One region of the Actinobacillus porcitonsillarum genome, then DNA from elsewhere that is predicted to be linked to it. Evidence: riboswitches for the same ligand, from Rfam matches in the RefSeq annotation. Region 1 holds a riboswitch; the other holds the start of a gene.
The links. Region 1 has a riboswitch for lysine ahead of lysC (lysine-sensitive aspartokinase 3). Riboswitches for the same ligand answer to the same signal wherever they lie in the genome.

Region 2: another riboswitch for lysine. It lies ahead of DDU33_RS09615 (Na+/H+ antiporter NhaC family protein); the one in region 1 lies ahead of lysC (lysine-sensitive aspartokinase 3).

What each region holds. Positions count from the first base shown of each region.
Region 1 covers NZ_CP029206.1:1,591,454-1,594,984, forward strand. Annotated here, with positions in the region: gene lysC (lysine-sensitive aspartokinase 3) at 1-980, opposite strand, end outside; lysine riboswitch at 1,063-1,251, opposite strand; gene DDU33_RS07615 (hypothetical protein) at 1,365-1,649, opposite strand; gene DDU33_RS07620 (preprotein translocase subunit SecG) at 1,669-1,971, opposite strand; gene DDU33_RS07625 (MazG-like family protein) at 1,968-2,477, opposite strand; gene DDU33_RS07630 (LPD38 domain-containing protein) at 2,648-3,531, shown strand, end outside.
Region 2 covers NZ_CP029206.1:1,991,394-1,994,924, forward strand. Annotated here, with positions in the region: gene DDU33_RS09615 (Na+/H+ antiporter NhaC family protein) at 1-1,448, opposite strand, end outside; lysine riboswitch at 1,577-1,773, opposite strand; gene DDU33_RS09620 (H-NS family histone-like protein) at 1,966-2,358, shown strand; gene purU (formyltetrahydrofolate deformylase) at 2,423-3,259, shown strand; gene DDU33_RS09630 (SanA/YdcF family protein) at 3,289-3,531, opposite strand, start outside.

The sequences.
Region 1 (3,531 bases):
GCTAAAAAGCCTTTTGCATGAAGCATCGAAAGACTTGATAGCGTTAAAAGTGTTTGATTACGGCGTAAAGCAATCGCACGGAATGTTGGGCGTGGTTGTGGATCACGTGTTACCCAAGTACCGCCTTGTTCCGGTGCCTTGCTTGAACCAACATAAACAGGAATGTTGCTACGCACAGCAGGTAATAAGGTTGCCGGGTGTAAAACTTTCGCACCAAAGGTTGCCATTTCAGCCGCTTCATTAAATGCCATGGTATCAATACGTTGAGCATTTGGTACAACACGAGGATCTGTTGTGTAGATCCCTGGCACATCGGTCCAAATGAGGACATCATCAGCATTAAGAACTTCGGCTAAGAGTGCAGCAGAGTAGTCAGAACCACCGCGTCCTAACGTTGTTGTTTTTCCTTCATCGTTACGACCAATAAATCCTTGAGTAATCGCTACTTTGCCAGCTGAAAGAAGTGGTTTTAAAATGGCGTCAGCTTGTGATTTTGTTTTTTCGTCATTCGGTACAGCTTTTCCATATTGACTATCCGTAGCCACAATATCACGAACATCAACCCATACGGCAGGATAACCGCGTTCTACGCAAAGCTGAGTAAAGATTTTAGTAGACATCATTTCACCGTGCGAGATAAGCTCATCAGTAAGCGCATCCGATGTCGCTAAGCTTGCTGATTCTGCTAACGCAGTAATATGATTCAATAAGGTATCAATTTCTGCACGGATTTGTGCTTGTTCTTGAAGTTTATCAATAATGTTGTATTGAATGGTTTTAACCGCTTCGAGAATTTCAGTACGGCGAGTTTTATCACAGCCGTTTGCTAATTCCACTAAATAGTTTGTTACACCTGCTGAAGCAGATAATACGACAACACGTGTATTTGGATCTGTTGTTACAATGTTTGCACATAATGTCATAGCGTCAAAATTTGCAACGCTGGTACCACCAAATTTAGCCACAGAAAGTTTAGACATAAGATTTCCCTAAAAAGATAATAAAAAATGTGGTTGTAGTGGATTCGGAAAGGAAATTGAGTAGATTAGTCGGTTGGTACCATTCAATCAGAGCACTCCATTTAAAACAAAAGTGTTTTAAATGACAGCTAGTAGGATTCAACCTAACCTAGCCGATGTTCATTCCAGTCTAGTGAATTCACACCTCGGCAATCACTCCCATCGTCTAATCCTCAATCAGCCCTAGTTGCCTTAGATTAGCTTACCTGAATGTTGCACCTCTCTTGCTTTAAAATCAATAAGTTACGCTAAAAATGCGTAATTTTGGCGTAACGGTTAATTTTAAAGGTTACGGATTTTACTCCGTTTGAATAGCTTATCACAATTTTGTTGAAGGGCAATAATTTATTTAAAGCGTTTTGAATTTGCTCTAAACCAACGAACAACTTCTCCAGCAACATAACGTGGGCGAGGGTTGGGGTTATTTGGGTCTATTGATACAGGTTTAGGAAATGAAGGAAGCTTTACTATCTTTTTATCAATAACAGAACGATCACGCTGTGCCATGATGGCAACATCTTCAACTGTTAGAAGTAATACGCTATCTTCGGTTAAATTAGCAAGTGCCATCATTCTAATTGAGTTTAAGGCTTCTTTTTCGCCTTTCTGTGAAAAGGATAAATTTTCCATATTTCCTCCAATAAAAAACCTAGCGAAAGCTAGGTTGTGTGTTGATCCATTCTCTTAGGGTTTTCCACGTTCGGTAATCGCACTCATCGCCCAAGTAGCAAAATTCTTTGCTGGCTTTTAGGTCGTCTTCGTGGGATTGCAATGCTTCGTCTAGATCTCGAATGATGATGGCTTTGGCGTGTTTGGTAAGGTCTTGCCAATGTTCACGGATAAACTCCACGCAATCTATCACAGCAAAGGTTCTACGCCCCATACAGTAGCGTAATGACTGTATGGCGAGCGTTTGGAAAGTGCGGTGGTTTACGCTGATGGCTTCGGTCATAAATCTTCCTCTTTAACAAACACACCATCTATCATTTTTCCCTTGCGGTCTTTGATTTGGTCGTAGGCGTGTTTTACGCAATCGTAGAAATCAAATCCTGCACCGTAGGCGTAATGCATTAAGTTATAAGCCAACAATCCAATAAGTTCAAAAGGTTCGGCTATTTCTTCGTATTCTAAAGCACTGGCGAGGTTTCCTGCCCAGCTTAAGAGAAAATTTAAATTTGTGGTGCCGGAAAATTTCTCGGGAGGGAATTGGTAGCATTCGTAGGCTTCAAGAATGTCATTATCTAAGCAGTGATAACCAAATTGGGCGCTTAAAATGGTTAGCGCGACAAAACAGTCGCCAATGCTGTCTTTAATCAGTTCTTTGTCCTTTTTGTTGTGTCCTGCGAAGAGTTCGCCTAGCTCTTCGGCAAATTTGAAGAGTTGTTTTTGTGGCGCTGAGCCTTTAATCAGGTTGCGGTCTTCAGCCCATTGCTTGATTTGTTGGATAAGTCGGTTCATTTAATTTCCTTCAACTCAATACTTTTTAATAATTCTGATAATTTATCTTCTTTCTTACTCAATTCTTTTGCCTTGCTCCATAGAGCATGTCTCATTAAAAAACCAAAGTTAATTGTCTTTGGTTTATCTATATGAAAATAAGATACGCCATTGTGAACCCAAAGTGATATATGGCGGTAATGATGCCACTTTATGCTGCATTACGAGCGTTAGATGATGACGATGAGGGCGGTAATAAAATGGATCAGCTTGGCGATATTACACGTTATATTCCACTCCCATTGGGCCTAGACAAATACTTCAAAATCCCTGTGGGTTTTGGTATGCCACAAATGGCATGGAATTTCTCTGTGAATATCGTGAAAGCAGGAATGGCAGATATTTCAATGTCGGAAGCCGCAACCAATATGTTTGTGCATTCCATGAGAACCTTTGCACCGATTTCCCCTAGTGAAATTTCGGCTGCAAAATTTCCATTAGAAAAACTTGCCTTAACAGCAACACCAACAATTCTGCAACCTTTAATGCAAAATGTGTTAAATCGTTCAGCATTTGGTAGCCAAATCACCACTAATTTTGTGCGTGATGATAAATTAAAATCGGAACAATCCAAATCAACAACCGCACAATTTTGGAAAGATGTTGCTGTTGAATTAAACGATGTATTAGGTATTGATATGCACCCAGAACAGATTAAAAACCTCCTTGATGGGTATGGTTCAATGCTTGGCTCATTGAAAGAACTACAAACGATTTTTATTGAAAATCCAAATCGTGAACAACTTGGCAGACGAACTCGCACCCCATTCTTAAACCAATTGATTGGCACAACGAATGAGTTTGCAATTCAAAGCCGTTACTATGAGGCAAGTGAAGAAGCACAAACGCTTGCAAACGAATATAACTCTCGTAAAGAGCGTGGTAAGTTAGAAGGGTGGTTAGATGCAGAGAAGCTTAAAATTGTGAAATGGCATGAGCGTAATGAGAAGCTTATGGCTAATACCACAAAAGAGAAATCTAAACTAACCAGACAACTTCGAAGCGGGACAATAAA
Region 2 (3,531 bases), 400 kb from region 1:
AAACCGAGAACTAAGTAGCCAGCAATAGATGCACATGCCACTAGTAATGCATACGGGAGTTGCGAGATAACGTGATCCATATGATTACATTGCGCACCTGTTGAAGATAAAATCGTGGTATCTGATACAGGAGAACAGTGATCTCCACAAACGGCTCCCGCCATTACCGCAGATAAGCATGGAATAATTAAATTAGGATCTGAGTTTACCGCCATTGAAGCTCCAATCGGTAACATAATACCAAATGTTCCCCAGCTTGTTCCCGTTGAAAATGCCATAACAGAAGCTAAAACAAATAAAATTGCAGGTAAAAAGGCTGGATTGATATTACCTGCAACAAGGCTAGATAAATACTTCCCTGTTTGCATGTCGCTCACCACACCATTGATAGTCCAGGCGAAGAAAAGAATCAAAATCGCACCAGACATCATTTTAGCGCCTAAACCATAAGATTTAACGTATTCAGCGACAGATAAACTACGATTTAATGCCAAGCAAATTGTTAATACGATTAAGCTTAATACGCTACCTGTTACAAGAGAAATCCCTACGGTTGTATTTTCAAAAGCACCTAATACACTAAATTCCGTACCATTTGCAGCTAAAGCATCTCCGCCTGTTTTTAGCATCATTGCGACAGTACCAATAATCAACGCAATAATAGGTAAAATCAGATGAGAAACTTTCCCTTTACTTTCGATAATCTCATCCTCAACTTCTTCTTGATGAGATGCATGACGCTCAAATCGAGCCATTGAACCAATATCAAAACTAAAATAAGCAACGAAAAATACCATGACAATAGAAAAAATGGCATAGAAGTTCATTGAACTCATGGTAATAAATGCGCCTAATGGTGTATATCCGGCAATAGCGTGGGTTGTTAATAAACCGGCAACGAGTGTGATGATATATGCACCCCAACTTGAAATCGGCATCATGACACACATAGGCGCTGCGGTAGAATCCAATATATAAGCCAATTTTGCTCGTGAAACTTTAAATTTATCTGTTACCGGGCGAGCAATTGCACCAACTGCTAAGCTATGGAAATAATCATCAATAAACGTTACGAAAACTAAACAAGCTGCAACTAATTTTGCACCACGTTTACCTTTTATTTTAGTTTGAGCCCAATTTGCAAAGGCTTGATTAGCGCCAGATGCACTAAGCAATGAAGTTAATACGCCAAGTAAAACTAAAAAGAGAATAATACTGATATTATTCGCATTAAATCCCTCATCGCCACCTTTATAAATCAGAGAAATAACACTATTTTTTAAGTAAATAAGCGCACCAATAACATCTCCACCTGAAAGCATTAATGCCCCAACTAAAATACCAACGCTTAATGAAATCAGTACACGGCGAGTCATAATGGCAAGCATGAGAGCCAATAACGCCGGTACAACAGACCAAAATGATGCTGAATAATCGACAAGATTCATAAAACCTCTAAAGTTATTTTTGATAAAAGATATTGTAAAAATAAGATCTACTGAAATGATTCACACAAAGAGGTAAATTACAAGGAAGGGGATTGGATAAAGAATATGTCTAAACGAACCCTAACCTAACTCACAGTAGCACTCCGCAAACTTATTTAAATGTCTTTCATTTAAATTAAGTATCACGACAGTGTCGTCCCTTTCGATAACGACCCCAACCAATTAAGATGACGCTTAATTGATTTCGGCAGATACGCCTTTCTTTTTTCCTCATCGTTTTCCACTCAGAAAAAGTACTTATCGGACCTGCGCCTCTACAATTTGTAGGATTGCAGCTAGAGTACATGAAATCAAGGACTTAAACAAGAGTATTTTTATAAAATAGCCTTTTACCTTAAATCATTTTTGATTTTTATTATTTACCCTCCAAATATATTAGGGTAATATAATAGATATTGTTTAATATAAAAAACAAAAGCTAAATATTTGTTACTTATTTTTTATAGAGGAACTAATGATGTCTGATGCATTAAAAACATTATCTAATATTCGTAGCTTACGTGTTATTGCACGAGAAACATCTCTAGAACAATTAGAAAGTTTACAAGAAAAGCTCGCAATTGTTATTGAAGAAAAGCGTGAAGAGTTAAAAAATCAAGAATTAGAACAAGCTAAATTCTTAGAAGGTTTAAATAAATATAAAGAAATGCTTGCTCAAGACGGCATTTCAGCGGAAGAACTTGTTGCATTACTAGGTGGACAAGTTGAGAAAAAAGTACGTAAAGCCATAGCTCCTCGCCCAGCAAAGTATAAATTTATTGATGCCAACGGCAATGAAAAAACATGGACAGGCCAAGGTCGTACACCGCGTGAATTAGTGGGCAAAAACCTCGCTGATTTTGAGATCTAAATTATTATAAAACATAAAGAGAACCTTTATTGGTTCTCTTTTCTATTTTTTAGGAAGTATAATCATGATCGAAACAAAAATTTTATTAACGGAATGCCCTGATAGTACAGGGCTTGTCGCCAAAATCACGAATATTTGTTACAAACATCAACTTAATATTTTAAAAAATAGTGAATTTGTTGAAAACGAAACCAAACGTTTTTTTATGCGTACTGAATTAGAAGGTATTTTTAATGATCAAACCTTATTAGCCGATCTTCAATTTACCTTACCAGAAGGCTCTTCTTATCAACTAAAACCTAAAGCGCGTAAACGCATTGTTATTCTTGTTACAAAAGAAGCACACTGTTTAGGCGATATTCTCATGAAAACATATTATGGTGGTTTGGATGTCGAAATTGCTGCCGTAGTAGGGAATCATGATTCTTTACGCCAACTTACCGAACGTTTTGATGTCCCGTTCTATTTAGTCAGTCATGAAGGATTAACACGTGTTGAGCACGATAAGCTTTTAGCAGAAAAAATTGATCAATATAATCCTGATTATATTGTTCTTGCCAAATATATGCGTGTATTAAATCCGGAATTTGTGGCTCGCTACCCTAACCGTGTTGTTAATATTCATCATTCATTTTTACCCGCATTTATTGGTGCTAAACCTTATCAAAGAGCTTATGAGCGAGGCGTAAAAATTATCGGAGCCACCGCACATTTTATCAATAATGAACTGGATGAAGGTCCTATCATTATGCAAAATGTCATTAATGTGGATCATACTTATACTGCGGATGCAATGATGCGAGCTGGGCGTGATGTCGAAAAAACCGTTCTGACACGAGCACTTGAATTGGTTTTTGATGAACGTGTTTTTGTTTATCAAAATAAAACCATCATCCTATAAAAAACAAAAGTCCACATAATGGTGGACTTTTAATTTGTTTTCAATTCTTTAGCAACAACCTTCTCAAAAGTTCTTGGCTGGTTATTAACGATATAATCCCAAATCATTCCTATTCGAGCAAAAAACTCTCGAATTCTTACCTTAACATGCCCTTCTGGATATTTTGCAACCAAACAAACCGCATCAATATTTTGTGTTTTAGCAATAAATAGAGCTCTCTCACAATGAAATTGCTGGCTGATAATAATAAAAGGAGCAAGTTTAAACACTTT